One region of the Streptomyces sp. NPDC002232 genome, then DNA from elsewhere that is predicted to be linked to it. Evidence: predicted binding sites of a transcription regulator. Region 1 holds the regulator's gene; the other holds the start of a gene.
The links. The regulator HspR, encoded in region 1, represses chaperone genes until heat shock. The targets are predictions, from matches to a motif close to TTGAGNNNNNNNNNCTCAA.

Region 1 (15,262 bases):
GCCGGTGGTCGAGGTGTCCTCGACGACGAGGCAGCGGCGGCCCTTGACGTCGGTGCCCTCGATGCGGCGCTGCATGCCGTGCGCCTTCTGGGCCTTGCGGACGACGAAGGCGTCGAGGCGCTGTCCGCGCGCGGCGGAGGCGTGCAGCATCGAGGTGGCGACCGGGTCGGCGCCGAGGGTGAGGCCGCCGACGCAGTCGAAGTCCAGGTCGGCCGTCAGGTCGAGCATGACCTGACCGACCATCGGCGCGGCCTCGCCGTCCAGCGTGATGCGACGCAGGTCGATGTAGTAGTCGGCTTCCAGACCCGAGGAGAGGGTCACCTTGCCGTGCACCACGGCCTTGTCCTTGATCTGCTGGAGCAGCTCAGCGCGTACGTCAGTCATGCCCCGAGCTTAAAGCCGCCGCCAGCTCCAGGTGGCCTCGACCTCCAGGGGGTCGATCGGCGTGACCAGGCGCGGGAGGGTGTTGAGGCCGTTCGGCGGGCCGGACTGCGGCTCCACGCAGATGGCCTCCTCGGGCTCGTCGTAGACGACGACCCACTCGGCGCGGCTCGCGACCCTCAGCTCCAGCTCCCCGGGCCAGGTGAGGGTGACGTCGACGCCGCCGGGCATGCCGAAGCAGTCGTCCCAGGGGCCGGGGAGGGGGTCGATGCGGCGGCCGGTGGGGAGGTGGTTCTCGCCGCGCTCCTCCTGCCAGGCGGGTGCGAAGGCGATCGAGGCGTCCTGGCCGCCCTGCCCGAGATTGCGCAGGAACCAGGGGTGCCAGCCGGCCTGCGCCGGGAAGGAGGCGTCGGAGGTCTCGACGCCGAAACGGAGCGTGAGGGAGTCCTCGGCGAGCTCGAAGACCTGGGTCACCAGGCCCTTGTACGGCCAGGGGTCGTCGAGCTCGCAGGTGAGGACGGCCTCGGTCGCGGAGGTCCGGGCGGGCTTCCAGGCACGGTCCCGGACGGTGCCGTGGATGGCGTGCGGGGCGGCGTTGACCGGCAGCTGGTGCGTGGTGGCGCCGTTGCGGAAGCGGCCGTTCTCGGTCCGCCCGCACCAGGGCACCATCGGGAAGCTTCCGAACCGCTCGCCCTGGCGCAGCACCTCGGTGCCGCCGATGCGCAGGCTCTCGATCCGGCAGCCGTTCTCGGGGTCGATGGTCAACTCGGCGTCGCCCGCCGTCAGTCGCGTCTGCATGCTCACGCCCCGACCCTAAGGCCTGGGGCCGGGTCAGCGGCGGCGGCGCAGCGCCCGGCCGACGACGACGGCGGAGGCCAGCGCGAGGGCCGCGGCCGGCGCGATCCAGCGCAGGGTGGCCCCGGCGCTCGTCGACTCGGGGGCGGGGACGGGGGCGTACCGGCCGCGCGGCGGGGCGTGGTCGACCTCTTCGGCGCTCCGCCCGATCATGGTCCGGCGGGCGTGCGCGGCCTCGGCGGCGGGCTGCGGGGCGGGGAACTCGATCGGGGTGTCGGCGAAGTCCTCGCCGAGGAGGGGTTCGAGGGGGACCGGCGGGACGGGTGCGGCGAGACCCGCGCTCCGGCCGGACGGCTCCTCGGCTCCGTCGTCGACCCCGTCGTCGTCGGTGTCGGCGGTGTCCGCCGCGCCGGCGGTGGTGTCCGCGTCGGTTCCGGACTCGTCGGTGTCGGTTCCGGCGCCGGGGGCGTCGTCGGCGGGCGGCTGCTCCTTCAGGGCGGCCAGCGCCTCCACGAACCGGTCGAGGAGCTTGGCGCCCGCCGCGGAGCGCGCCTCGTCCGTGGCGTCGGCAAGCCGGCCGGCCGCCGTGAGGGCGCCGGTGAAGCTCAGGCTCGTCCCCTCGGCCACCGGGGTGAGGACGACGGTGAGGGACAGCTCGGCGGAGCCCTTGCCGCGCGCCTCGGCGCCCTCGCCCTCGTAGGTGATGGCACCGTCGCGCTCGACGATCCGCAGGGCGCCCCGGTAGGTGATGGTGGCGCCGCCGATCCGCACCTTGAGGCGGCCCGCGAGGGGGCCCGCCGCCGCGTCGGCGTCGCGCTGGAGACCGGGCACGCAGCGCGCCACGCGGGCCGGGTCCGTGAGCGTCGCGCGCAGGGACTCGGCCGGGACGGGTACGAACACCTCATGCTCCATGGAAGCCGAGCCTACTCAGGGCGGGGCGCGGCGTCGCCTGTTTGCGCCCGGCGGGCGGGTCAGGCCCCGTAGCGGGGGTGCACCAGGGTCGAGGGCGGCGGCGCGGCGCCGCGGGTCCGCTCGGCGCGGCGCGCGGCGGCCTCCAGGGTGCCCGCGCCGAGCGACCGCAGGCGGGGCGCGTCGGGGGCGAGGCCGAGCACGGGCGGCCGCCCGCCGCGTACGGCCAGGAGGAAGCCCCAGTCCCCAGGGCCCCGTCCGGTGCCGCCGGTGCGGTCGGCGCGGTCGGGCCCTGCGGCGAAGCCGGGAGTGCGGCCGCTCGCGCTGTACGGGCGGGTCGCGAACCCGGCGGCGCGCAGGGTGGCGTCGACGGTCCAGTAGGTGCGGGGCCGGTCGGTGGCGGATCCGGCGTGCACGGAGAACCGTCCCGTGTCGGTGAGCACCCGGGCGACCAGACCGTAGAACTCCTCCGAGTAGAGCTTGGTGCTGGGGGTGATCCCGGGGTCCGGCAGATCGGAGATCACCACGTCGTACCGTTCCCGCGGACGGTCGGCGGCGTCCCTCAGCCAGCGGAAGGCGTCCGCGGAGACCACGTGGACGCGCGGATCGCGGAAGGCCTGGGCGTTCAGCTCGGAGAGCGCCGGGTCCGTGCGGGCGAGGCGGACGACGCCCGGGTCGAGCTCGACGACGGTGACGGAGCGGACCCCGGCGTAGCGCAGGGCCTCCCGGGCGGCCATCCCGTCGCCGCCGCCGACGATCAGGACGCGCGTGTGCGGGCCGTTCATCGCGGGGTGGACGAGCGCCTCGTGGTAGCGGTACTCGTCCCGGCCGGCCACCCTCAGGCGTCCGTCGAGGAAGAGGTCGGGCGCGTGCTCGCGGTCCCCGGTCACCACGACCTCCTGGAGGCCGGTGTGGACGGCGACGCGCACCCGCTCCCCGTAGACGGCGCGGCGCGCGGCCTGCTCGAAGTCGTCGACGAGGACGGTCGCGGTGGCGAGGACGGCGAGGACCCCGACGTTCACGGCGACCAGGAGCGCGCGGGAGCGGCGGGTCAGGTCGCGCCGGAAGACCCAGAGCACCAGGCCGCCGCCCGCGACGGCGTTGACCGCGCCGGTGACGAGCGCGCCGGTGAGCTGACCGAGCCAGGGCAGCAGCAGGAAGGGGAAGGCGAGGCCGCCGACGAGCGCTCCGACGTAGTCGGCGGCGAAGAGGTCGGCGACCGTCCCGGCGGCGTCGTCCTGCTCCCCGAGCGAGGCCGGCCGCCCGGCCCGGCCCGTCGGACCGGACGCCACCGGACCGGACGCTACCGCCCCGGGCAGGATCGGACCGGACGCGACCGCCCCGGGAAGGACCGGCCCGGGGAGACCCGGGCTGGTAAGGCCCGCCGCCGCAAGCCCCGGACCCGGGAGTCCCGCGCCGGAGAGGTCGGCGGGGACCGGCCCGCCCGGGCGCGCGGGCCGCTGTATGAGCGCCATCAGGAGCGGGATCTCGGCGCCGATGAGCACCCCGATCGCGAGCGAGAACGCGACCAGCACGTACCGCGATTCGCCGAGCCAGGCGAAGGACGCGTACAGCACCATCGCGGAGCAGCCGCCGATCAGCGCGAGCCCGGCCTCGACCAGGCCGAAGCCGACGGCGGCGCGGCAGCGCAGCCGCTTGGCGAGGAGCGAGCCCACGCCCATCGCGAAGACCATCACGGAGAGCACGACGGAGGCCTGGGTGACCGAGTCGCCGATCAAGTAGGAGGCGAGGGCGACCAGTTCGAGCTCGTAGACCAGCCCGCAGGCGGCGCAGACGAAGACGACCGCGAGGACCGGGAACCGCACCGCGTCGCGCGGCGGCCGCACGGACCGCCGCGGAGGCGGCCGGCGCACCCTCGTGGGCGGCATGGTCACGGTCGGCTCGATCATGCCCGTAACGCTACGTCACGACCGCCACACCCCTTGTCACCCACACGAGTGCACATGGGGCTCCAGGCGGGCGCATCAGAGCGTTGCGGGCATACGTGCACCGATCCGTGTCCTGGTCACCACCAACTGCCCTTCCTGCGGGTAGGCGTGCCAGGTGCGCCACCGCACCTGGCCCTCGTGGCGCTGCGCCAGCATGGCCGTGAAGGCGTGCGGGGAGCCGGGGAAGGTCCCCGCGAGCCCGTTCGGGTGGTCGGCGACGAGCGCGAGCAGCTCCTGCGCACGGCCCGCGAAGGAGCCGTGCGAGAGCGTCTCGACGCGCGCCGCGAACTCGTACTCCCATCCGCCGACGCGCTTGGAGACGCCGAGCGGGAGCGGGGTGCTGCTGCCGGCCATGCAGGCCACGGTCTCCGAGCAGTGCCGCCCCTCCTCCTCCAGGAGGACCTGGTGCGAGGCGCCGAGCAGCCTCAACTGGAGCTTGGCGCCGGAGAGTTCGAGGTCGAGCATGGCGAGCGCGGGCAGCGGCTCGCGCCCGAGGGCCCAGGCCAGATCGGCCGCGCGCGTATCGGTGTAGGTGGTCTTCAGGGTGGTGAGCATGGGTCGGCTCCGCAAACACGGTTCGACGGGTGGGCCGGGGGCGCCCCGGAGAAGGGTTCTACGGCAGAGGGGAATCGCCGACTCGGGTCCACAGACGGTCCGAGGGCTGTCTCTGTCAAGAGTGAGAGAACCACGGACCCCGGGCGACTCGCAGCGTTTTTACCCAACTTGCTGTGTTTTCCAACCCCTTCGGGGCCCCCACAGTTCACTTGTTCACTCAGCTGCCGCCTCCGCAGCCACCACCGCCGCAGCCGGACCCGCAGGAGCTCCCCGATCCGCAGGAGCTGCTGCCGCCGCACGAGCTGCTGCCGCCACAGCCGCCACCGCCCCCGTCGGCCCAGCCGCCACCGCTCCGGCGCTTGCGCCCGCTCTTCCGGGTGCCGGAGAGCGGTCCGCCGCGCCGCTTGCGCCCGCTCTTCCGGGCGCCGGAGAACACTCCGATCACCACGAACACAACGATGAGGAGAAGGAAGAATCCCATCGGTACTACCCCCGTTCTTCTGTGCGAGGGAGATGCCCGGTGCGATCCCCCGCCAAAGCCGACTTGAGCGAGTCCAGAGCTTCGGCCGCACGAGGAGCCGGCGCGCGAGGAACAGGTGCGACGAACCGGTGCGGGAGGAACAGGTGCGACGAACCGGTGCGGGAGGAACAGGTGCGACGAACCGGTGCGGGAGGGGCCCGTGCGCGAGGAGCCGGCCCGCGAGGAACCGGTGCAGGAGAGGCCGCTGCGCCAGGAGCCGCCGCGAGGACCCGGCGCCCACCGACCCGGCGCCCACTTGAGCAAGTCCCGAGCTTGCCCCCAGGATGGCGGGCATGACACGACCGCTGCTCAATCGCCGCCTCGCCGAGTTCGGGACGACGATCTTCGCCGAGATGTCCGCGCTCGCCGCCAGGACCGGGTCGATCAACCTCGGGCAGGGCTTCCCCGACACCGACGGCCCGGAGGAGATCCGGGAGGCCGCGGTCCGCGCCCTGCGGGACGGCCACGGCAACCAGTACCCGCCCGGCCCCGGCGTACCCGAGCTGCGCGCGGCGATCGCCGACCACCAGCGCGAGCGGTACGGCCTCGCGTACGACCCCGACACCGAGGTCCTCGTCACGGCGGGCGCCACGGAGGCCATCGCGGCGTCCCTGCTCGCCCTGGTCGAGCCGGGCGACGAGGTGATCGCCCTGGAGCCCTACTACGACTCCTACGCGGCCTGCATCGCGATGGCCGGCGGCACCAGGGTCCCCGTCACCCTGCGCCCCCACGAGGGCAGCTACGTCCTCGACCTCGACGAACTGCGGGCCGCCGTCACCGACCGGACCCGGCTGATCCTGCTGAACACCCCGCACAACCCCACCGGCACCGTCCTCACCCGGGCCGAGCTGACCGCCGTCGCCGAGCTCGCGGTCGAGCGGGACCTGCTGGTCGTCACGGACGAGGTCTACGAGCACCTGGTCTTCGGCGACGCCGAGCACCTGCCGATCGCGAGCCTCCCCGGCATGCGGGAGCGCACGGTCACGATCGGCTCGGCCGGCAAGACGTTCTCCTTCACGGGCTGGAAGGTCGGCTGGACCACCGCGAGCCCGGAACTGACCTCCGCCGTCCGCTCGGCCAAGCAGTTCCTCACGTACGTCTCCTCGGGCCCCTTCCAGTACGCGGTCGCCGAGGCCCTGCGCCTCCCGGCCGCCTACTTCGACGGCCTGCGGGCCGACCTGAGCGCCAAGCGGGACCTGCTGAGCGAGGGCCTCGCGCAGGCCGGCTTCGAGGTCTACCGCCCGGCCGGCACGTACTTCGTCACCACCGACATCCGTCCCCTCGGCGCCACCGACGGCTTCGCCTTCTGCCGCTCCCTCCCGGAGCGCGCCGGCGTCGTCGCCATTCCCAACGCCGTCTTCTACGACCACCGCGAGGCCGGCGCCCCCTTCGTCCGCTTCGCCTTCTGCAAGCGGACCGAGGTCCTGGAGGAGGCCGTCTCCCGGCTCAAGGCCCTCAGCACCTGACGGCGGGCCGCCCGTGGCGGCACGCGCGAAAGCCCGGCCGAGGGGCCGCGGTCCTGGTGGTCGCGGCCCTGGCCGGGCTGTCGTGCTGCTACGGGGCGTACGCCCCGGCGCTCGCGCGCGTGGCGGTCCGAGACGCCGGGGGTACGAGGGGGCTTACGCCTCCTCGTCGCCCGGGGCCTGGCCCTCGGGGGACTCCAGGCCGAACTGCTCGACGATCCACTTGTCGAACTCGATGGAGGCGCGGACCCAGCTGACCGTGGAGGACACGAAGTGCTCCAGGGCGACGCCGGTGCCGATCAGCATCTGCGCCTCGCCGATGAGGCGGAGGGTGGCGGAGCCGTCCTCCTCCTCGTGCAGGTGCGTGTACACCTTCGGCCACAGGGTGCGGCGGTTCCAGTCGTCGATCGCGTCGAGGATCTTCGCGCGGTCGTCGGCGGCGTGCGGACGGTCGTAGAAGGTCCGCACGGAGAAGACCTGCTGCTCGCCCTCGCCGCGGAACATGAAGTACGTGCGGAACTCCTCCCACGGCGCCGCGAGGTCACCCTCGTCGTCGACGACGTACTTGAGTTCCATCTGCTCGAGGAGCTGCTTGACGAGGTCCTGGTCGGGGACGACGGGGCCCGCCGGTCCTGCGGCCTGAGGCTGGGGCTGGCCCCCGAAATTCGGAATCGAGGACGGGTCGATGCTCACCGTTATTTCCCTTCGTACGGATGCTCGCCATCCTCCCCCATGCCGGGCGGTACGTGGCAAGTCCCCCCTCCCGCGATCCGCTGCGGGCTGACAAGATCTGGTCCTCATGGGGGAGAACACGGGGAAGCGGACGCGACCGGTACGGCCGAAGCCCTGGACCTGGGTCTGGGCCTCTGCCGTGGTCACCCTGCTCTGCGGCGGCCCGATCGCCTTCGTGGTCTGGGGCGCGATGGCGTGGAGCGGACTCGGCGAGACGAAGCAGGTGGACTGCTCCGAGGTGATGACGTTCGCCCGGGGCAGCCTCCCGATGGGCGCCGAGGACGCCCACTGCACCGCGGCCCACTTCCAGGACACCCGGGCGACCGCCGATTTCCGGATGCCGCGCTCCGAGGTCGCCGGGTGGCTGGAAGCCGCCTATCCGACGGGGAAGCCGCCGTTCTCCTGCGACGCCGACCGGTGCGTGGACGTGTCCTTCGACGACGTCCTGTGGGTGCACGTCCGGGTCGCGTACGAGGACGGGGGGACCGCCCTCGTACGCGTGGAGGCCTTCGACATGTGAGCCGGGCCGAGGACACCCCTCAGCGGGCCGCCCCGACGATCAGGCCGTCCTCGACGCGGTCCACCCGGACCGTGTCGCCGTCCACGACCTCGCCCGCGAGGATCTCCTTCGCGAGCCGGTCGCCGATCGCCGTCTGGATGAGCCGGCGCAGCGGCCGCGCGCCGTACGCGGGGTCGTTGCCCTCCTCGGCGAGCCACTCCAGGGCCTCGGGCGTGACCTCCAGGGTGAGCCGCCGGTCGGCGAGCCGCTTCGCGAGCCGGTCGATCTGGAGCCGCGCGATCCGGCCCAGCTCGGCCCGGTCGAGCGCCGAGAAGACGACCAGGTCGTCCAGCCGGTTGAGGAACTCGGGCTTGAAGCTCGCCCGCACGACCTCCAGGACCTGCTGCTTCTTCACGTCCGCCGGGGTCAGCGGCTCCACGAGGTACTGGCTGCCCAGGTTCGACGTGAGGATCAGGATGGTGTTGCGGAAGTCCACCGTCCGGCCCTGGCCGTCGGTGAGGCGGCCGTCGTCCAGGACCTGGAGCAGGACGTCGAAGACCTCCGGGTGCGCCTTCTCGACCTCGTCGAGCAGGACGACGCTGTACGGGCGGCGGCGGACCGCCTCGGTGAGCTGGCCGCCCTCCTCGTAGCCGACGTAGCCGGGGGGCGCGCCGACCAGGCGGGCGACGGAGTGCTTCTCGCCGTACTCCGACATGTCGATGCGGATCATGGCCCGCTCGTCGTCGAAGAGGAAGTCCGCGAGCGCCTTCGCCAGCTCCGTCTTGCCGACGCCCGTCGGGCCGAGGAAGAGGAAGGAGCCGGTGGGGCGGTCGGGGTCGGCGATCCCGGCGCGGGTGCGGCGCACGGCGTCGGACACCGCCTGCACGGCCTCGGACTGGCCGATGAGCCGCCGGCCGAGCTCGTCCTCCATGCGGAGCAGCTTCTGCGTCTCGCCCTCCAGGAGGCGGCCGGCGGGGATGCCGGTCCAGGCGCCGACCACGTCCGCGATGTCGTCGGGGCCGACCTCCTCCTTGACCATGGCGTCCTTGCCGTCGGCGCCCTTCGAGGACTCCTGCTGGGCCTCGGCCTCGCTCGCCTCCGCCAGCTCCCGCTCCAGGCCCGGGATCTCCCCGTAGAGCAGCTGGGAGGCGGTGTCGAAGTCGCCGTCCCGCTGGGCGCGCTCGGCGCGGCCGCGGGCCTCGTCCAGGCGCTCCTTGAGCTCGCCGACCCGGTTGAGGGACTGCTTCTCCTTCTCCCAGCGGGCGGTCAGGCCGCGCAGCTCCTCCTCGCGGTCGGCGAGGTCGCGCCGCAGCTTCTCCAGGCGCTGCCGGCTCGCCGCGTCCGTCTCGTTCTTCAGGGCCAGCTCCTCCATGCGGAGGCGGTCCACGGAGCGCTGGAGCTCGTCGATCTCGACGGGCGAGGAGTCGATCTCCATGCGGAGCCGGGAGGCGGCCTCGTCGACGAGGTCGATGGCCTTGTCGGGGAGGAAGCGGGAGGTGATGTACCGGTCGGAGAGGGTCGCGGCGGCCACCAGGGCGGAGTCGTTGATCTGCACCTTGTGGTGGGCCTCGTAGCGGCCCTTGAGGCCGCGGAGGATGGCGATGGTGTCCTCGACGGTCGGCTCGGCGACCAGGACCTGCTGGAAGCGGCGCTCGAGGGCGGGGTCCTTCTCGATCCGCTCGCGGTACTCGTCGAGGGTGGTCGCGCCGACCATGCGGAGCTCGCCGCGGGCCAGCATCGGCTTCAGCATGTTGCCGGCGTCCATGGCGGAGTCGCCGCCGGCGCCCGCGCCGACGACCGTGTGCAGCTCGTCGATGAAGGTGATGATCTGGCCGTCGCTCGCCTTGATCTCGGAGAGGACGGTCTTCAGGCGCTCCTCGAACTCGCCGCGGTACTTCGCGCCGGCGACCATCGCGCCGAGGTCGAGCGAGACGAGCCGCTTGTTCTTCAGGGACTCGGGGACGTCGCCCTTCACGATCCGCTGGGCGAGGCCCTCGACGACGGCGGTCTTGCCGACGCCGGGCTCGCCGATGAGGACCGGGTTGTTCTTGGTGCGGCGGGACAGCACCTGGACCACGCGGCGGATCTCGTGGTCGCGGCCGATGACCGGGTCCAGCTTGCCCTCGCGCGCGGCGGCGGTGAAGTCCGTGCCGAACTTCTCCAGCGCCTTGTACTGCCCTTCCGGGTCGGGTGTGGTCACCCGGCGTCCTCCCCTGCTCTTCTCGAACGCGTCGAGCAGCTTCGATGCGCTCGCGCCCTGCGCGTCGAGGATCTCACCGGCCGGGCCGCCCTTGGCCGCGACCGACGCGAGCAGGTGCTCGGTCGACAGGAAGTCGTCGCCGAGCTCCTTCGCGCGCCGGTCGGCCTCGGCGATCACGGCGAGGAAGTCCCGGCTGGGCTGCGGGGGCGCGACCGTGGACCCGGTGACGCTCGGCAGGGCGGCGAGCAGCCGCTCGGCTCCGGCGCGGACGGCGGCCTGGTCGGCGCCCACGGCGGCCAGCAGGTCGATGATGTTCTCGTTGTCCTGACCGGCCAGGAGGGCGAGGAGTAGGTGGGCGGGGGTCAGGTCGGCGTGCCCCTCGGACACGGCGCGGCTGCTCGCCGCGTTGAGCGCGTCCCGGCTCCTGTTGGTCAGCTCGGCGTCCACGTGCGGTGCTCCTCCTCGAACGTCGTGGGTCGACTTCTCTCTCTGACCCTTCCAACGTACACAAAGTTGAGCCTATTCCGCTCAAGGTATCGGAGGGAGGTGCGTCACGGGTAGTTTCCGGGCATGGCCACAGACCCCAGGAACCCGTCCGACTCGTACCTGAGCTTCTGGCGCGAGTACCACATGTGCACCCTCACCACCCCGCGCCCGGACGGCACGCCGCACGTCGTCGCGGTCGGCGTCACGTACGACCCCGAGGGCGGGTACGCGCGCGTGATCACCAACAGGAACAGCCGGAAGGTCGCCCACGTCCTGGCGGCGGGCGCGGACGGCGCGCGGGTCGCGGTCTGCCAGGTCGACAAGGGGCGCTGGGCCACCCTGGAGGGCGTCGCCCACATCCGCACGGAGGCGGCGACGGTCGCGGACGCCGTCGCCCGCTACGCCGAGCGCTACGGCCGGACCCCGGCCCCGAACCCGGACCGGGTCGTCATCGAGATCGCCCTGACCCGGGCGATGGGCCGCGCCTGACGGCGGACGGCGGAACGCACAGCGGCGCCATCGCGTTTCAGGTCCGCGATGGCGCCGCTGTGTGGGGGAAGTGCCGGAGCGATCTACAACGACGGGGGAATCGCTCAGGCACTGCGGGGGGTGGCGGTGATGGTCTCGGGCTCGATCAGCTGGTGGTCTCGCTGGTCGAGGTTGACGAAGATCATGCCGTACCGGATGGCACAGCGGATGGGCTGTGGAGCGCCTCGGGGGCGGCGCAGACAGCGGTACGCACGGACATCCTCGTCCTGCTCACGGGCGACGACGATCGGCTCTCCGAAGAGCGTGACCTTCAGCGAGTCACCACGGTGGGGGATGGCCGAGGCGAGGTCGACGAAGTGCCAGCCGGAGCGATAGGCCGAGGCCATCTCACGGCGGAACCTGGGGTCATCGGGAACGTTCATGCGCCCGTCTAATTCCAGCCGGGGTCCTGCTGGGGGGCCACGCTCCAGCCCGGGTCACCGAGGAGCGCGGGGCCGGCGAGGTGCCAGCCCGGGTCGAGCGGAGCGGCCTGCACCTGCGCCGTCTCCGAGTGCCAGCCCGGATCCGGAACCACTCCCACCGCGCCCAATGTGGCGGCCGCGATGAAGGCGACTCCGGCCGCCGCGCGTATGAGCTTCTTCATCATCACCGAGCAACCTCACTTGAAGGCAACGTCTCTTTCCAACCCCCGCGAGTAAGACGATGGCTTACTCTCTGCGCCTGCACCACCAAACCCAGGCATCATGTTCCTGAGATGCAGGAGCCTGGGGGTGTACATATGCGGAAACAAGCGGACGAATCAGGTCACCCTCATTCGCACGCCGAACTGTGCGAAGCGGGGTCCGAGCTGTATGCGGCCGCTCTGCACACCGGGCGAATACCCCGGTCAGAGGCGGTCGGAACGCCGTGCCTCCTCGACCTCTCGCTGCTCCACCCCGACCCCGACGACGCGCAGTGGCTCCGCCCGGTTCCCCCGTCCGCGGCCCTCGCCCAGCTGCTCCAGCCGATCGAACGGGAGATACTCGACCGCCGTCGGCGCACCGTCGCCCTGTCGGACGCGTTCGAGCCGTTCATGGCCATCAGCGCCCACGACTCCCCCACCACACACGCCATCACGGTCCTCGAGGGCATCGACCGCATCAACTCGACCCTCGACCGCGTCGTGGCCAACTGCCGCCACGAGCTCCTCACCGTCCAGCCGGGCGGCGGCCGCCCCGCCCAGGCCCTCAGCGAGGCCCTGGACCGCGTCTCCCCGCTCCTCGGCCGCGGCATCACCATGCGCACGCTCTACCAGCACACCGCGCGCCACACCGAGCTCACGCTGACCTATCTGGAGCACGTCGGCCCCGAGGTGCAGGTCCGCACCCTCGAGGAGATCATCGACCGGCTGATCATCGTCGACCGCGAGGTCGCCTTCATCCCGGCCCGCAGCGACCGCCAGGTCGCCCTGGAGCTGCGCCACCCCGGCCTCGTCGCGTACCTCTGCGGTGTCTTCGACCAGTTCTGGCAGCTGGCCGTGCCGATACGGGAGGAGATCCCGTACGACATCAAGACCGACGGCATCGGCGGCGTGCAGCGCTCCATCGCCCGGCTCCTGGTCGAGGGGCACGTCGACGAGGCCATCGCCCGCCGGCTCGGCATGAACGTGCGGACCTGCCGGGCGCACATCGCCAAGCTGGCCGCCGCCCTCGGCAGCGGCAGCCGGGCGCAACTCGGCTATCTGATCGCCCAGTCCGGCATCCTCGAACGGGACAGCTGAACCTCGGCCGGGACAGCGGAAAGAGGCCCCCTCCCTGGGGGAGGGGGCCTCTTTCCGGACGTCGTACGGGGTGCGGAGCTACTCGCCGCGCTTCGGGCGCCACACCACGAGGGCGCTCGCCTGCTGCACGTCGGTGTACGGGACCAGGTCCCGGCGGTACGAGGCGTGCACCTGGGCCTCGCGCTGGCGCAGCGTCGCCGCCGCGCCCTCGACGGCCGCCGACAGCTCGGACACCCGGGCCTGGAGCGCCGCGACCTGGTTCTCCAGTTCGATGATCCGCTTGATTCCGGCCAGGTTGATGCCCTCGTCCTGCGACAGCTGCTGCACCTGGCGGAGCAGCTCGATGTCACGGGCCGAGTAGCGCCGGCCCCGGCCCGCCGTGCGGTCCGGGGAGACCAGACCGAGGCGGTCGTACTGCCGGAGCGTCTGCGGGTGCAGACCGGAGAGCTGCGCCGCCACCGAGATGACGTACACGGGGCTCTCGTCGGTCAGTTCGTACGGATTGCGTCTCACCGGGTCACGCTCCCTTCGCCGCCTGGAACAGCTCGGCCCGCGGGTCCTCGGAGGCGGTCGCCTCGCGGAAGGTCTCCAGGGCCTCGCGTGCCTTGTCGTCCAGCTCCTGGGGCACGGCCACCTCGACCGTGACGAGGAGGTCGCCGCGGGTGCCGTCCTTGCGGACCGCGCCCTTGCCCCGGGCGCGCATGGTCCGGCCGTTCGGGGTGCCCGCGGGCAGCTTGAGGGTGACCGCGGGGCCGCCGAGGGTCGGCACCTTGATCTCGCCGCCGAGCGCCGCCTCCGTGAAGGAGACCGGCACCGTGACGGTGAGGTTGTCGTCCTTGCGGCCGAAGACCGGGTGGTCGTCGACGTGCACGACGACGTACAGGTCGCCGTTCTGCCCGCCGCGCTCGCCCGGCGCGCCCTTGCCGCGGAGACGGATCTTCTGGTGGTCGCTGACGCCCGCGGGGATGCGGACCTGCATGGTGCGGGAGGACTTGGCCCGGCCGCTGCCCTTGCAGACCTCGCAGGGGTGCTCGGCGATGAGGCCGCGGCCCTTGCAGTCCACGCAGGGGTCGGTCAGCGAGAAGCCGCCGCCGCTGCCGCGCGAGACCTGCCCGGTGCCGACGCAGGTCGGGCACACCCGGGGGGTGCCGTTCTTGTCGCCGGTGCCCGAACACGCCGTGCACGGCTGCTGGCTGGACATCCGCAGCGGGACGGTCGCGCCCTCGATGGCCTCGGTGAAGCTGAGCGTCACCTCGGACTCGATGTCCTGACCGCGCCGCGGCTGGGTGCGGGGGCCCGCTCCCCCGCCCCGGTTGAACAGGCCGCCGAAGACGTCGCCGATGCCGCCGCCGCCCCCGAAGCCGCCGCCCGCCCCACCCTGGGCGCCTCCGAAGAGGTCGCCCAGGTCGAAGTTGAACGAGCCGCCGCCGGGGCCGCCGGCCCGGAGGCCGCCGTTCCCGAAGAGGGCGCGGGCGTCGTCGTACTCCTTGCGCTTCTTGGGGTCGCCGAGGATGTCGTTCGCCTCGGAGATCTCCTTGAAGCGCGCCTCGGCGCTCGCGTCACCCTTGTTGGCGTCCGGATGGTTCTCGCGGGCGAGCTTCCGGTACGCCTTCTTGATCTCGGCCTCGGTGGCGTCCTTGGGGACGCCGAGAACCTTGTAGTAGTCCTTCTCGACGAAGTCCTTCGTGTTCATCGACGTCCCTCCTCCCGCGCACGGGTACGGCTGTTACTCGCTGTCCTGCTCGGAGGAGTCGGCGTCCTCCGACTCCTCGGCCTTGCCCTGGGCCCCGGGCTGGGGCTCGGCGACGGCCACGCGGGCGGGCCGGATGGTCCGCTCGCCGATGCGGTACCCCGGCTGGAGGATCGCCACGCACGTCGTCTCCGTGACGTCCGGCGCGTACGAGTGCATCAGGGCCTCGTGGATCGTCGGGTCGAAGGGCTCGCCCTCCTTGCCGAACTGCTGCAGACCCATCTTGGCGACGACGGTCTCCAGCGATTCGGCCACCGACTTGAACCCGCCCACGAGTTCGCCGTGGTCCCGGGCCCGGCCGACGTCGTCGAGCACGGGAAGGAGCTCGGCGAGGAGGCTCGCGACGGCGATCTCCTTGACCGTGACCCGGTCCCGCTCCACGCGGCGGCGGTAGTTCTGGTACTCGGCCTGGAGCCGCTGGAGGTCCGCGGTGCGCTCGGAGAGCGCGGTGCGGGCCTGGTCCAGCTGCGCCAGCAGGGCTACGTCCGTAGCGTCCCCGGCCGGGGCCGTCGCGTCCTCGTCGGACTCGACGGCCTCGGCGGCGTCGTCAGCGGTGGCGCCGGAGGGGACGTCGGGCTTCTCCTCGAAGCCCGGGGTCTCCTCGGTCACGCCTGGCCACCCTTCGGCTTGTCCTCGTCGACGATCTCGGCGTCGACGACGTCGTCGTCGGCCTGGGCCTGGGCGCCGCCCTCGGCACCGGCGGCCTGGGCGCCCTGGGCGTCGGCGTAGAGCGCCTGGCCGAGCTTCTGCGAGACGGCCGCGACCTTCTCGGTGG
Region 2 (15,262 bases), on a different contig from region 1:
CGCGTCCTGCGCCACGTAGTCGAGCTCCTCCCACTCGGGCCACTCGTCGTCGTCCCAGCCGTCACGGTGCCGGCCCACCAGCGCCCGCACGCCGGGCACGTCGGCCAGCACGTCCGGGTCGGCGAGGACCGACTCGTACACCTTGCGCCCCTGGCCCACCAGCCAGAGCGTGAAGTAGTGGAAGCCGTCGTCCGTGCAGTCCCCGCCCTCGATCAGGTCCGCGGCCTTCCACAGCGCGCGCGTGTCGGCGATCTCGCACGCCCTCTCCAGACGCACCTGGAACTCCACGCTCTCGGCGGCCGGACGCCGGATCAGGTCGGCCCGCAGCCACTCCAGCCGCTCGTCCCGGTCACCGGGACGGCGGCTCAACTCGTCGATGAGAGCCCAGAAGGCGTCGTCGTTCATGCGTACGAGCATGCCAGCCCCGACTGACATCCAGGTAACGGGATGCGGGCACGCGGAAGCGGGGTGCCGTGACGGCACCCCGCTTCCGCGGGAGGGGAGTTACGCGGCCACGTCCACCGGCACCACCGCCGGGGCGAGCGCGATCTCCAGGACCTGGCGGACATCCGTCACCGGGTGCACCTCCAGCTTCTCCAGGATCTCGGCCGGGACGTCGTCCAGGTCGGCCTCGTTCCGCTTGGGGATCACGACCGTCGTGATGCCCGCCCGGTGCGCGGCCAGCAGCTTCTGCTTCACGCCGCCGATCGGCAGCACCCGGCCGGTGAGGGAGACCTCGCCGGTCATGGCCACGTCCGTGCGGACCAGCCGGCCGCTCAGCAGGGACGCCAGGGCGGTGGTCATGGTGACGCCCGCGCTGGGACCGTCCTTGGGCACCGCGCCCGCCGGGAAGTGGATGTGCACGCCCCGGTCCTTCAGGCCGGTGACCGGAAGCTCCAGCTCCGCGCCGTGCGAGCGGAGGAAGGAGAGCGCGATCTGAGCCGACTCCTTCATCACGTCGCCCAGCTGGCCGGTGAGGGTGAGACCGGCCGCGCCCGTCTCCGGGTCGGCGAGGGACGCCTCGACGAAGAGGACGTCGCCGCCCGCGCCCGTCACGGCCAGACCCGTGGCGACGCCCGGCACGGCCGTCCGCCGCTCCGCCGGGTCCTGGGCCGACTCCGGGACGTGGTGCGGCCGCCCGATGAGCTCCCGCAGGCCGTCGGGCCCGAGGGTGAACGGCAGCTCCCGGTCGCCCAGTTCGTGCTGGGCCGCGATCTTGCGGAGCAGCCGGGCGATCGACCGCTCCAGGGTGCGGACGCCGGCCTCCCGGGTGTACTCCCCGGCCAGCTTCCGCAGCGCGGACTCCTCCAGGACGACCTCGCCCGGCTCCAGACCGGCCCGCTCCAGCTGGCGCGGGAGCAGGTGGTCGCGGGCGATGACGACCTTCTCGTCCTCCGTGTAGCCGTCGAGGCGCACCAGCTCCATGCGGTCGAGGAGCGCCTCGGGGATGGCTTCGAGGACATTGGCGGTGGCCAGGAAGACGACGTCGGAGAGGTCGAGTTCGACCTCCAGGTAGTGGTCGCGGAAGGTGTGGTTCTGCGCCGGGTCGAGCACTTCGAGGAGCGCCGCCGCGGGGTCGCCCCGGAAGTCGGAGCCGACCTTGTCGATCTCGTCGAGCAGGACCACCGGGTTCATCGACCCGGCCTCCTTGACGGCGCGGACGATCCGGCCGGGCAGGGCGCCGACGTAGGTCCGCCGGTGGCCGCGGATCTCCGCCTCGTCGCGCACGCCGCCGAGGGCGACGCGGACGAACTTCCGGCCCATGGCGTGGGCGACCGACTCCGCGATCGACGTCTTGCCGACGCCGGGCGGGCCGACGAGGGCGAGGACGGCTCCGCCCCGGCGGCCGCCGACCACGCCGAGGCCCCGGTCGGAGCGGCGCTTGCGCACCGCCAGGTACTCGGTGATCCGTTCCTTCACGTCGTCGAGTCCGGCGTGCTCGGCGTCCAGGACCGCGCGGGCGCCCCGGATGTCGTACCGGTCCTCGGTCCGCTCGTTCCACGGCAGTTCGAGGACGGTGTCGAGCCAGGTGCGGATCCAGGAGCCCTCGGGGGACTGGTCGCTGGACCGCTCCAGCTTCTCGACCTCCTTGAGGGCGGCCTCGCGCACCTTCTCGGGCAGGTCGGCGGCCTCCACGCGGGCGCGGTAGTCGTCGGACTCGTCGCCCTCGGCCTCGCCGTTGAGGTCGCGCAGCTCCTTCCGGACGGCTTCGAGCTGGCGGCGGAGCAGGAACTCGCGCTGCTGCTTGTCGACGCCCTCCTGGACGTCCTTCGCGATGGTCTCGGCGACGTCCTGCTCGGCGAGGTGCTCGCGGAGCTGGGCGGTGGCGAGCCTCAGGCGGGCGACCGGGTCGGCGGTCTCCAGGAGTTCGACCTTCTGCTCGACGCTGAGGAAGGGCGAGTATCCGGAGTTGTCGGCGAGGGCGCCGACGCCGTCGATCTGCTGGACGCGGTCGACGACCTGCCAGGCGCCGCGCTTCTTGAGCCAGGTGGTGGCCAGCGCCTTGTACTCCGTGACCAGTTCGGTGACGGAGCCGGGCAGCGGGTCGGGCAGGGTCTCCTCGACGGCGTTGCCCTCGACCCAGAGGGCGGCGCCGGGGCCGGTGGTCCCGGCGCCGATCCGGACGCGGCCGAGGCCGCGGATGAGCGCGCCGGGGTCGCCGTCGGACAGCCGGCCGACCTGCTCGACGACGCCCAGGACGCCGGTGCCGGCGTAGGTCCCGTCGACCCTCGGCACGAGGAGCACGCGGGGCTTGCCCGTCCCGGTGCGGGCGGCGGCCTGGGCGGCCTCGACGGCGGCCCGTACGTCGGTGTCGGACAGGTCCAGCGGCACCACCATTCCGGGCAGCACGACCTCGTCGTCGAGCGGCAGCACGGGCAGAGTGAGCGGCACGGACGGCTTGGACTCAGAAGCCATGATCTCCCCTTCGGCAGTCAAGTTGAGCTATGTGGACTCAATGCACCTGAGCCCGGAGATGTTCCCGGACGTTCGTTCGCTCTGAGCGATCACTCTCCCGCCTGCCCGCCGGTAGCCGATGTAATGACTGCATGGATATAGGAGCTATTACGGATGCCTGGGTGGCGGGCTGGACCGTCTCCCGGGGCACCCCGCCGGCCGTCGCCGAGCCCTGGGGCTACCGGATCGACGTCGGCCTGCCCCGGCACGTCGTGCGTCACGTCCTGCCCGCCCCCGACGCGGCGTCCGTCGGCGCGCTCTGCGCCCGGCTGACCGCGCCGCACAGCTGGCTCAAGGTGATGGCGGGCCCGGAGGAGGCCGGCGCCTGGATCACCGAGGGGTGGACCGTCCCCGACGACCCGGGCTTCATGATGGTCAAGCCGCTGGACCCCGGCGCCCGCCCCGCGCAGCCCGAGGGATACGCCCGGACCACCGAGGTCGAGGACGGCGTCGTCCGGGTGCGCATCCTCGCCCCGGACGGCACGCTCGCCGCCCGCGGCCAGATCGCCCCGACCGGCTCCACCGCCGTCGCCGACCAGATCGAGACCGACCCCGCGCACCGGCGCCGGGGCCTCGGCGCGAACGTCATGCGCACCCTGGAGGCCGCCGCCGCCCAGGCCGGCGCCGTGACCGGGGTGCTCGCCGCGACCACGGACGGGCTCGCGCTGTACGACTCCCTGGACTGGCGCTACCGGGGCCCGATCACCGGGATCGTACGCACCGGCCCCGAGGGCCACTGACGGGTGGAATCCCGGGCTTCCCGCTGCGCGCGGGACCCCGGACGGGGCATGCTCGACCCATGGTGCGAGGCGTACGGGGAACAGGGACGTGGTGCGGGACCCTGCTGCTGGCGGGAGCCCTGGTGGGCGGCGTGACCGGCTGCGGCCCCGGGGTGCCGCCCGCGCCCGGCGGGCCCCCGTCGGGCACGAGCGCGCCCGCCGTGCCGGGCCGCACGACGGAGCCGGGCACACCGGCGGCGGACCCGCAGCCCGGCGAGGTCCTCGTCGAGGTGACCGTCAGCGGCGGCTTCGCCGGGATCCGGAACCAGCTCGTCGTGCACTACGACGGCTCCTGGACCAGCCGGTCCGGCGGCAAGGCGCCGCGCACCGGCCGGCAGACCCCCGCCGAGGCCGCCGAACTGCGCGCAGCCCTGGAGGACCCCGCCTACGCCCTGGTCCCGGAGCGCCCGACGGGCCGCCCGGTCGCGGACGGCTTCCAGTACTCCGTGACCTACCGCCACCGCGTGGTCGTCGCGGGCGACGGCGAGCGCCCGCCGGCCCTCCAGCGCGTCTTCGCCGCCCTCCCGGAGGGCGGCCCGCCGACGAGCCCTTGAGCCCGTCCGCGTGCGGCCATTCTTGGACGTGAGCCCGTGCGCACGTGAGCCCGCCCCCGGTCGCGTGCCCTCCCGGACGTGAGCCGGCCCACGAACCCCCGGTCGCCGGGCCCCCGTCAGGCGCGGGCCGCGGCGATCTCCGCGTACCGGCGCCGGAGGTACGCGCCCACCCGGGCCGGCATGTCCATCGAGGCCGGGTCGAGGGCCCACTGGATCTGGAGGCCGTCCATGACGGCGAGGTGCTCCTGGGCGACGGCCGCGCAGTCGAGGCCGGGGCGGAGCTCGCCGCGCCGCACGGCCTCCTCCAGGAGGCCGACGGTGTGCCGGAGCACGCGCGCGTAGCGCTCCTTGAAGTACGCGTGGGCGGGGTGGCCGACGTTTCCGGACTCGCCCACCAGGACGTTGAACATCCGGACGATGCCGGGGCGGCGGGTGTTCTCCTCGACCAGGGCGACCAGGGTCTCCAGGTAGTCGGCGTAGGAGTCGGGGGCGACGCCGAAGAGGCGCTCCTCGTCGTGCTGCTCGCTCTGCGCGAGGACCGAGAGGAGCAGGTCCTCCTTGCTGCGGAAGTGGTGCAGCAGGCCGCCCTGGGTGATGCCGCAGTCGTTCGCGATGCGGGCGAGCGAGGAGGCGTGGAAGCCCCAGCGGCCGAAGTGGTCGACGGCGGTGTCGAGGATCTTCTGGCGGCGTGCGTCGCCGACCGCGTAGCTGCCCCTGCCTGCGGTCCTGCGGTTCGTTCGGCCCGTGTTCTCCGGCATGCGGCCACCTTAACCGGGCCTCGAATGCACCTTTTCTCCTGTGACCCAGGACACAAAACAGAAACCTAGTGGTCACTCGGTTTTCACGCTTAGCCTGGGGGCGCCCAAGGTCGGCACCGCCGCCGGCCCGTCCCGGTGGCGCCCTCCCCCCGGCCACCGGTCGATCAGCTCCGGAGCAGCCCGTGCACCCGTACCAGGACCCCAGCCGCCCCGTCGACGAGCGCGTCGAGGACCTCCTCGCCCGCATGACGCTGGAGGAGAAGGCCGGTCAGCTCTTCCACACCATGCTGATGATGAACGCCGACGGCTCCCCGGTGACCGAGACCGACGGCGGGCCCCTGGCCCTCACCACCCCGCAGCTCGTCGAGGACCGGCGGCTGACCCACTTCAACCTGCTGGGCACCCACGGCGCCCGCGAGACGGCCCTCTGGCACAACGCGCTCCAGGAGATGGCGGCGGGCACCCGGCTCGGCATCCCCGTCTCCCTGTCGACCGACCCCCGCCACGCCTTCACGGACAACATCGGCGCCTCCTTCCACTCCGGCGCCTTCTCCGCCTGGCCCGAGGCGCTCGGACTGGCCGCGATCGGCGACCCGGAGCTGGTCCTCGACTTCGCCGACACCGTCCGCCGCGAGTACCTCGCGGTGGGCTTCCGGACCGCGCTCCACCCGCAGATCGACCTCGCGACCGAGCCCCGCTGGTCCCGCCAGTCCGGCACCTTCGGCTCCGACGCGAAGCTGACGGGCGAGCTGGTCCGGGCGTACGTGCGGGGGCTCCAGGGCCCCGAGCTCGGCCCGGACTCCGTGGCCGCGATGGTCAAGCACTTCCCGGGCGGGGGCCCGCAGAAGGACGGCGAGGACCCGCACTTCCCGCACGGCAAGGAGCAGGTCTACCCGGGCGGGATGCGGGAGCACCACCTGGAGCCCTTCCGGGCCGCGATCGCCGCCGGCTGCTCGCAGATGATGCCGTACTACGGCCAGCCGGTCGGCACCGACTGGGAGGAGGTCGGCTTCGGCTTCAACAAGGGCGTCATCACCGGCCTGCTCCGCGAGGAGCTGGGCTTCACCGGCATCGTCTGCACCGACTGGGGCCTGCTCCAGGAACACTCGATCTTCGGCGAGGCGCACGAGGCCCGCGCGTGGGGCGTCGAGCACCTGAGCGTGGCCGAGCGGGCCGCGAAGGCGCTGGACGCGGGCGCGGACCAGTTCGGCGGCGAGGAGTGCCCCGAGGTGATCGTGGAGCTCGTCGGGACGGGCCGGATCTCCGAGGAGCGGATCGACGCGTCCGTACGGCGGCTGCTGCGCGAGAAGTTCGTCCTGGGGCTCTTCGACGAGCGCCGTTACGTCGACCCCGACGAGGCCGCCGAGACGGTCGGCCGCGCGGACTTCGCGGCCGCCGGCGCCGCCGCCCAGCGCCGCTCGCTCACGGTCCTCACCGACGGACCGCTCCCCCTGCCGGGGCGGCCGAGGCTGTACGTGGAGAACGTCGACCCGGCGGTCGCGGCGGCGTACGGCGAGGTCGTCGCCGACCCGGCCGACGCCGAGCTCGCGGTGCTGCGGCTGCGGACCCCGTACGAAGAGCGGCCGGGCCTGTTCGAGTCCTTCTTCCACTCCGGCAGCCTCGCCTTCGGCGAGGAGGAGCTCGCCGGCGTCCTCACGCTGCTGCGGACCGTACCGACGGTGGTCTGCGTGAACCTGGAACGGCCGGCTGTCCTGCCCGAGATCGCCGCGCACGCGGCCGCGCTGATCGCCGACTACGGCGCGAGCGACGAGGCCCTCCTCGACGTCGCCTTCGGCCGGGCGAAGCCGGAGGGGAGGCTGCCGTTCGAGCTGCCGCGCTCGATGGCGGCGGTGGCGGCGTCCCGGCCGGACGTGCCGAACGACACGGTGGATCCGGTGTTCGCGCACGGCCACGGCCTGGAGATCTGAGATCTCCCCCAGACCGCGGGGCTTCTGACGACCCCGCGCGCGATCCGGGGCCCTCCCGAGGGGGGCAGGGCCCCGGATCCATCCTCCCATCTGCCTGTCATGCTCATGAAGGGATGCCCCATGCGCACGTACCTCGCGCTGTCCACCGCGGCCGCCGTGCTCGCCGCCGCCGGAGCCACCGCCCACGCCACCACCCCCGACCGGCACCGGGAGCCGCTCCCGCTCGCCGGGATGCGGATCCTGATCTCCAACGACGACTCGATGCAGGCGGCGAAGGCGAGCAACTCCGACGGTCTCGGCCTGTACGAGCTCCGCCGCGCGATGTGCGCCGCGGGCGCCGACGTCGTCGTGATGGCGCCCTGGCAGGTCCAGTCGGGGAAGGGCACCGCCGTCAGCAACGGCGGCGTCCTGACCGCCCAGCGCCGCACCGCCCTGCCCGCCGGCTACGAGAACGACTGCGCCCAGGCGCCCGCCCGGGGTGCGGTCTACGGCGTCTGCCTCGCCGACGGCCCCTGTGGCAAGGACTCCCCGTCCGCCACGCCTGCCGACACCGTCAAACTCGCCCTCCGCGCCGGACTCAGAGCCAAGGCCGGGTGGACCGGCGCCCCCGACCTCGTCCTCACCGGCATCAACTCCGGCCCCAACGTGTCCGCGAGCGTGAACGACTCCGGAACCGTCGGCGCGGCCGTCGCCGCGATCGACCAGGACGTCCCCGCGATCGCGTTCTCCTCCTCCGGCGACGCGACCAACACGAGTTTCCCCCGGGTCAACTACCGCGCCAACGCCGAGTTCGGCGCCCGCCTCGTCGCGGATCTGCGCCGGCGCGCCCTGCTGACCTCCGCGTTCGCCCTCAAGGTCGACTACCCCGACGTCAGCACCGGACGCCGGGCCGGGTCCCCGGTCTGGACCCGCGTCGGGGACGGGGCCGTCGTCTACCACGCCTTCCAGCAGCGCGGGAACGGCGACTCCTTCGACATCACCCTCGGCCTCTGCCCCCTGGACGGCACCGGCGAGGGCGAGTGCGCCGAGGGCCGGAAGGACGCCGACTCCACCTGGCTGCTCGACCGGGGCCACGTCACGATCGCCCCGGTCACCTGGGACCGCACCTACGGCACCCCGGTCGCCGCGCGCCGCGAGCTGCGGGCGGTCGAGCGGTACGTGGAGCGCGAAGCCCCGCGCCCGTAAGGCTCGTTAACGGTTTGTCCCGGCCCTCGGCGCCGCGCAGGATGGCCGGGACGAACCGTACCGAGACCGAGCCACGGAGTGATCATGACCAGCCCCGTCACCCTCGACCGCCGCGACGGGCCGTACGGGGAGGTGGTGCTCCGCCGGCGCGGCGAGCACTACGAGATCATCGCCAACGGCACCTTCCTGATGGACACCTCCGACGGGCGCTCCGAGCGGCTCCTGGTCGACGCCGCGCTGGCCGCCCTCCCCGAGGAGTCCCGCACCGGCGCCTCCGTCCTCGTCGGCGGCCTCGGCGTCGGCTTCTCCCTCGCCCATGCCGCCGCCGACCCGCGCTGGGGCCGGATCGCGGTCGCCGAGCGCGAGGAGGCGATCATCGACTGGCACCGCCGAGGCCCCCTCGCGGCCGTCTCCGGGGCCGCGCTCGCCGATCCGCGCACCGTGATCCTGCACACGGACCTCGTGACCCACCTCCGCACCACCGCCGACACCTACGACGCCCTCTGTCTCGACATCGACAACGGCCCCGACTGGACGGTCACCCAGGACAACGAATCCCTTTACTCGGCCGAGGGATTGGCCCTGTGCGCGGCCCGCCTGAACCCCGGCGGAATCCTCGCCGTGTGGTCCGCCCGGCCGTCCGCCGATTTCGAAGGGTCCTTGCGGAATGCCGGATTCAGCGGGGTACGGACGGAAGAGATCCCCGTTGCCCGGGGCGTCCCCGACGCGGTGCACCTCGCGGTCCGCCCCGGATAACTCCTGGATAGCCGGGACGCCGCCGCTACCTCTAGGCTGCTGAGCCGACATCGGCGACGCGAGGCGGGGCAATGGAGCAGACACACACCACTCACCACGGTGCGGCGGCCACTCCGGGGGCCCAGCGGCGCGTCCTCGTGGTCGAGGACGACGCCACCATCGTGGAGGCGATCGCCGCACGGCTGCGCGCCGAGGGCTTCCTCGTGCAGACCGCGACCGACGGCCCCGCGGCCGTCGACGCGGCCGAGGCCTGGCAGCCCGACCTGATGGTCCTGGACGTGATGCTCCCCGGATTCGACGGCCTGGAGGTGTGCCGCAGGGTCCAGGCCCAGCGCCCCGTCCCGGTCCTCATGCTGACCGCCCGGGACGACGAGACCGACATGCTGGTCGGGCTCGGCGTCGGCGCGGACGACTACATGACCAAGCCCTTCTCGATGCGCGAGCTGGCCGCCCGGGTGCACGTGCTGCTGCGCCGGGTGGAGCGGGCCGCGCTCGCGGCGGTCACCCCGCGCAGCGGGATCCTCCGCCTGGGCGAACTGGAGATCGACCACGCGCAGCGCCGGGTGCGGGTCCGGGCGGAGGACGTGCACCTGACCCCGACCGAGTTCGACCTGCTGGTCTGCCTCGCCAGCACGCCCCGCGCGGTCCTCTCCCGCGAACAGCTGCTCGCGGAGGTCTGGGACTGGGCGGACGCCTCGGGCACCCGGACCGTCGACAGCCACATCAAGGCCCTGCGCCGGAAGATCGGAGCCGAGCGCATCCGCACGGTCCACGGCGTCGGCTACGCGCTGGAGACCCCGGCGCCGTGAATCCGCCGGGGCCCGGGAGGCCGCACCTGGGACGGCGAGAGCACCCGCGCCGACGCATCGTGATCTCGATCAAGACCAAGCTGGGCACCCTGGTCGTCGGGGCGGTCCTGCTGACCTCCTGCCTGGCCCTGGTCGCGATCCGCACGTCCACGGAGTTCCGGTACATCACGATCTTCGCGATGATCGCGACCCTGCTGATCACGCAGTTCGTCGCGCAGTCCCTGACGGCGCCGCTCGACGAGATGAACACGGTGGCCGGCTCGATCTCCCGCGGGGACTTCAGCCGCCGGGTGCGGGGCGCGGACCGGCGGGACGAGCTCGGCGACCTCGCCTCGACGATCAACCGCATGGCGGACGACCTGGAGGCCGTCGACCGGCACCGCAAGGAGCTGGTGGCGAACGTCTCGCACGAGCTGCGCACACCGATCGCCGCGCTCCGGGCCGTCCTGGAGAACGTGGTGGACGGGGTGTCGGAGGCCGATCCGGAGACCATGCGGTCGGCGCTGAAACAGACGGAGCGGCTCGGCCGGCTGGTGGAGACCCTGCTGGACCTGTCACGCCTTGACAACGGTGTCGTCGCCCTGCGGGCGGGCCGCTTCGAGGTCTGGCCCTATCTGTCGGGCGTGCTGCGGGAGGCGAACCTGGCCGCGTCCCAGCGCGGCCTGTCGTCCACGTCCGGCCTGCACCGCCGCACCGACGTGCACCTGCACCTCGACGTGTCGCCGCCGGAGCTGGTCGCCGTCGCGGACGCGGAGCGGCTGCACCAGGTGATGGCGAACCTGATCGACAACGCGGTGAAGCACTCGCCGCCGCACGGCCGGGTCACGGTCCGGGCCCGGCGCGGCCCGTACCAGGACTCGCTGGAGCTGGAGGTCGAGGACGAGGGCCCCGGCATCCCGGAGTCGGAGCGGCACAAGGTCTTCCAGCGCTTCAACCGGGGATCGTCGCCGGACCGGAACGGCCCCGGGAGCGACGGCGGCACGGGCCTCGGTCTGGCGATCGCGCGCTGGGCCGTGGATCTGCACGGCGGCGGAATCGGAGTGGCCGAATCGTCACGCGGGTGCCGCATCAGAGTCACTCTTCCGGGCAGCCTTCCCCTGAGAGATTGACGTACGCTCGAACCGGAAGAGCACGTTCTGCGTGTACGTGAGCAGGACGTGGTCAGGGGTGCGGTCGAACAGGGCCGTGCTCGTGCTTTTCCGTACCCTCACACGTCCGAAACCACGGTTGTTTCCCGCCATTCACGGGCGCGAAACACCCCGTCAAGTGTGACTTGCACGACGTTGGCAGTGCCCGGCCTGCACCTCCCGGCCGGACAGGCGTAGCCTTTATTTCCGCTGTCCATCACAATGCGAAGCGGAAGAGGGCGGTTGCCGCCGTGTCGTCTCAGTCCCCCAGTACCCCGAGCTCCCCGGCCCACCAAGACGGGCAGGGCGTGAGCCCCGCAGCCGCCTTCGGCGCCAATGAGTGGCTCGTCGACGAGATCTACCAGCAGTACCTCCAGGACCCGAATTCGGTCGATCGTGCCTGGTGGGACTTCTTCGCCGACTACAAGCCCGGAGCGTCGGAGACCCCGGCCGCCCAGGCCCCCACCACCACTCAGAGCGCGCCGGTCGCGCAGCAGGCAGGCCCCGCACAGGCCGCGCCTGCCGCTCCGGCGGCCGTTCCGGCTCCCGCGCCCGCCCCGGCCCCGGCCCCGGCCCCCGCGAAGCCCGCCGCGGCTCCCGCGCCGGCCGCCGCCAAGCCCGCCGCCGCCGCTCCGGCGCCGACGAAGGCCGCCCCGGCGCCCGCGAAGGCCGCTCCGGCCGCCGAGGCCCCCGCCGGCCCCGAGCTGATCACGCTGCGCGGCCCCGCCGCCGCGGTCGCGAAGAACATGAACGCCTCCCTGGAGGTGCCGACGGCCACGTCCGTCCGCGCCGTCCCGGTGAAGCTGCTCTTCGACAACCGGATCGTGATCAACAACCACCTGAAGCGCGCCCGGGGCGGGAAGATCTCCTTCACGCACCTCATCGGCTACGCGATGGTGCAGGCGATCAAGGCCATGCCGTCGATGAACCACTCCTTCGCGGAGAAGGACGGCAAGCCGACCCTGGTCAAGCCGGAGCACGTGAACTTCGGCCTCGCGATCGACCTGGTGAAGCCCAACGGCGACCGCCAGCTCGTCGTCGCGGGGATCAAGAAGGCCGAGACGCTCAACTTCTTCGAGTTCTGGCAGGCCTACGAGGACATCGTCAAGCGCGCCCGCGTGGGCAAGCTGACGATGGACGACTTCTCCGGCGTAACGGTCTCCCTGACCAACCCCGGCGGCCTCGGCACCGTCCACTCCGTGCCGCGCCTGATGCCCGGACAGTCGGTCATCATGGGCGTCGGCTCGATGGACTACCCGGCCGAGTTCCAGGGCACCTCCCAGGACACCCTGAACAAGCTGGGCATCTCCAAGGTCATGACCCTGACCTCGACGTACGACCACCGCGTCATCCAGGGCGCCGCCTCCGGCGAGTTCCTGCGGATCGTGGCGAACCTCCTCCTCGGCGAGGAGGGCTTCTACGACGAGATCTTCAAGGCCCTGCGCATCCCCTACGAGCCGGTCCGCTGGCTCAAGGACATCGACGCCTCGCACGACGACGACGTCACCAAGGCCGCGCGCGTCTTCGAGCTCATCCACTCCTACCGGGTCCGCGGCCACGTCATGGCCGACACCGACCCGCTGGAGTACAAGCAGCGCAAGCACCCCGACCTGGACATCACCGAGCACGGCCTCACCCTGTGGGACCTGGAGCGGGAGTTCGCGGTCGGCGGCTTCGCCGGCAAGTCGATGATGAAGCTCCGCGACATCCTCGGCGTGCTCCGCGACTCGTACTGCCGCACCACCGGCGTCGAGTTCATGCACATCCAGGACCCGAAGCAGCGCAAGTGGATCCAGGACCGCGTCGAGCGCCCGCACTCCCGCGTGGAGCGCGAGGAGCAGCTGCGGATCCTGCGCCGGCTGAACGCGGCCGAGGCCTTCGAGACCTTCCTCCAGACGAAGTACGTCGGCCAGAAGCGCTTCTCCCTGGAGGGCGGCGAGTCCGTCATCCCGCTGCTCGACGCGGTCATCGACTCGGCCGCCGAGTCGCGCCTCGACGAGGTCGTCATCGGCATGGCCCACCGCGGCCGTCTGAACGTCCTCGCGAACATCGTCGGCAAGTCGTACGCGCAGATCTTCCGCGAGTTCGAGGGCAACCTCGACCCGAAGTCGATGCACGGCTCCGGCGACGTCAAGTACCACCTGGGCGCCGAGGGCACCTTCACGGGCCTCGACGGCGAGGAGATCCGCGTCTCCCTGGCCGCCAACCCCTCCCACCTGGAGGCGGTCGACCCGGTCCTGGAAGGCATCGTCCGCGCCAAGCAGGACGTCATCAACAAGGGCGGCACGGACTTCACCGTCCTGCCCGTCGCCCTGCACGGCGACGCGGCCTTCGCGGGCCAGGGCGTCGTCGCCGAGACGCTGAACATGTCGCAGCTGCGGGGCTACCGCACCGGCGGCACGGTCCACATCGTCATCAACAACCAGGTCGGCTTCACCGCCGCCCCGGAGTCCTCGCGTTCCTCGATGTACGCGACCGACGTGGCCCGCATGATCGAGGCGCCGATCTTCCACGTGAACGGCGACGACCCGGAGGCCGTGGTCCGCGTCGGGCGGCTCGCCTTCGAGTTCCGCCAGACGTTCAACAAGGACGTCGTGATCGACCTCATCTGCTACCGCCGCCGCGGTCACAACGAGGGCGACAACCCCTCGTTCACCAACCCGCAGATGTACAACCTGATCGACAAGAAGCGTTCGGTGCGCAAGCTGTACACCGAGTCGCTCATCGGTCGCGGCGACATCACCCTCGAAGAGGCGGAGCAGTCGCTCCAGGACTTCCAGGGCCAGCTGGAGAAGGTGTTCGCGGAGGTCCGCGAGGCCACCACCGCCCCGTCGTCGACGACGGTCCCCGACGCGCAGGCCGAGTTCCCGGTCGGCGTCACCACCGCGGTCTCCCAGGAGGTCGTGAAGCGGATCGCCGAGTCGCAGGTCAGCATCCCGGAGCGGGTCACGGTCCACCCGCGTCTGCTCCCGCAGATGCAGCGCCGCGCCGCCTCCATCGACGACGGCACCATCGACTGGGGCTTCGGCGAGACCCTCGCCATCGGCTCCCTGCTGATGGAGGGCACCCCGGTCCGCCTCTCGGGCCAGGACTCCCGCCGCGGCACCTTCGGCCAGCGCCACGCGGTCCTGGTCGACCAGGAGACCGGCGAGGACTACACCCCGCTGCTCTACCTGACCGAGGAGCAGGCCCACTACAACGTCTACGACTCGCTGCTCAGCGAGTACGCGGCGATGGGCTTCGAGTACGGCTACTCGCTGGCCCGCCCGGACTCCCTGGTCATCTGGGAGGCCCAGTTCGGTGACTTCGTCAACGGCGCGCAGACCGTCGTCGACGAGTTCATCTCCTCGGCCGAGCAGAAGTGGGGCCAGACCTCCGGCGTCACGCTGCTCCTGCCGCACGGCTACGAGGGCCAGGGCCCGGACCACTCGTCCGCCCGCCCGGAGCGCTTCCTCCAGATGTGCGCCCAGGACAACATGACGGTCGCCATGCCGACGCTGCCGTCGAACTACTTCCACCTCCTGCGCTGGCAGGTGCACAACCCGCACCACAAGCCGCTCATCGTCTTCACCCCGAAGTCGATGCTGCGTCTGAAGGCGGCGGCGTCCACGGTGGAGGAGTTCACCACCGGCGGCTTCCGCCCGGTGATCGGCGACTCGACGGTCGACCCGGCCGACGTCCGCAAGGTCGTCTTCTGCGCCGGCAAGGTCTACTACGACCTGGAGGCCGAGCGTCAGAAGCGCGGTGACAAGGAGACGGCGATCATCCGTCTGGAGCGCCTGTACCCGCTGCCGGGTGCCGAGCTTCAGGCCGAGATCGCCAAGTACCCGAACGCCGCGAAGTACATCTGGGCCCAGGAGGAGCCGGCGAACCAGGGTGCCTGGCCGTTCATCGCGCTCAACCTGATCGACCACCTGGACCTGGCGGTCGGCGCGGACATCCCGGCGGGCGAGCGCCTGCGCCGGATCTCGCGTCCGCACTCCTCCTCCCCGGCGGTCGGCTCGGCCAAGCGCCACCAGGCGGAGCAGCAGCAGCTGGTCAACGAGGTCTTCGACGCCTGATCGACCGCTCCGTACGCGTACGGAAGGAGGCCCGGCACCCCTCGGGGTGCCGGGCCTCCGGCGTGTCCGCCGGTCGGCGCTCAGCCCAGGTTGGCCTCGAAGTCCCAGTAGGGCCGGTTGCGCTGACGTGCCGACAGGGTGTGCGGGTGCTGGGCGCCGAGCGTCCGGGTGAGGCTGAGCAGCGCGGCCTCCTCCAGCTTGGCCGCCTCCTCGTTCTCCCGGAGGCCGCGCAGGTCGGTGGCGAGCGCCACCTGGCTGGACAGGGTGAGCGGGTGCTCGTTGCCCAGGGTGTGCCGGGCGCGGCGCAGGGTGTCCCGGCTGAGCTCGGCGGCGTCGTGCACCCGGCCGTT

Region 2: lon (endopeptidase La) is a predicted target of HspR. The motif match lies at 2,939-2,957, and genes of this name have one in related genera.

Annotation. Positions count from the first base shown of each region.
Region 1 covers NZ_JBIARV010000006.1:265,503-280,764, forward strand. The annotation lists gene pyrE (orotate phosphoribosyltransferase) at 1-384, opposite strand, end outside; gene ACFYXU_RS29440 (aldose 1-epimerase) at 394-1,179, opposite strand; gene ACFYXU_RS29445 (SRPBCC family protein) at 1,213-2,088, opposite strand; gene ACFYXU_RS29450 (fused MFS/spermidine synthase) at 2,148-3,995, opposite strand; gene ACFYXU_RS29455 (DUF2617 family protein) at 4,071-4,589, opposite strand; gene ACFYXU_RS29460 (pyridoxal phosphate-dependent aminotransferase) at 5,394-6,575, shown strand; gene ACFYXU_RS29465 (YbjN domain-containing protein) at 6,729-7,265, opposite strand; gene ACFYXU_RS29470 (hypothetical protein) at 7,372-7,824, shown strand; gene clpB (ATP-dependent chaperone ClpB) at 7,844-10,450, opposite strand; gene ACFYXU_RS29480 (TIGR03618 family F420-dependent PPOX class oxidoreductase) at 10,574-10,978, shown strand; gene ACFYXU_RS29485 ((2Fe-2S)-binding protein) at 11,083-11,400, opposite strand; gene ACFYXU_RS29490 (hypothetical protein) at 11,409-11,624, opposite strand; gene ACFYXU_RS29495 (helix-turn-helix transcriptional regulator) at 11,757-12,737, shown strand; gene ACFYXU_RS29500 (heat shock protein transcriptional repressor HspR) at 12,816-13,250, opposite strand; gene dnaJ (molecular chaperone DnaJ) at 13,255-14,430, opposite strand; gene grpE (nucleotide exchange factor GrpE) at 14,464-15,096, opposite strand; gene dnaK (molecular chaperone DnaK) at 15,093-15,262, opposite strand, start outside.
Region 2 covers NZ_JBIARV010000001.1:429,239-444,500, forward strand. The annotation lists gene ACFYXU_RS01865 (DUF4240 domain-containing protein) at 1-405, opposite strand, end outside; gene lon (endopeptidase La) at 505-2,916, opposite strand; gene ACFYXU_RS01875 (GNAT family N-acetyltransferase) at 3,048-3,695, shown strand; gene ACFYXU_RS01880 (hypothetical protein) at 3,755-4,288, shown strand; gene ACFYXU_RS01885 (TetR/AcrR family transcriptional regulator) at 4,405-5,046, opposite strand; gene ACFYXU_RS01890 (glycoside hydrolase family 3 N-terminal domain-containing protein) at 5,229-6,974, shown strand; gene surE (5'/3'-nucleotidase SurE) at 7,095-8,159, shown strand; gene ACFYXU_RS01900 (spermidine synthase) at 8,244-8,915, shown strand; gene ACFYXU_RS01905 (response regulator transcription factor) at 8,987-9,724, shown strand; gene ACFYXU_RS01910 (ATP-binding protein) at 9,781-10,833, shown strand; gene ACFYXU_RS01915 (multifunctional oxoglutarate decarboxylase/oxoglutarate dehydrogenase thiamine pyrophosphate-binding subunit/dihydrolipoyllysine-residue succinyltransferase subunit) at 11,103-14,912, shown strand; gene fxsT (FxSxx-COOH system tetratricopeptide repeat protein) at 14,993-15,262, opposite strand, start outside.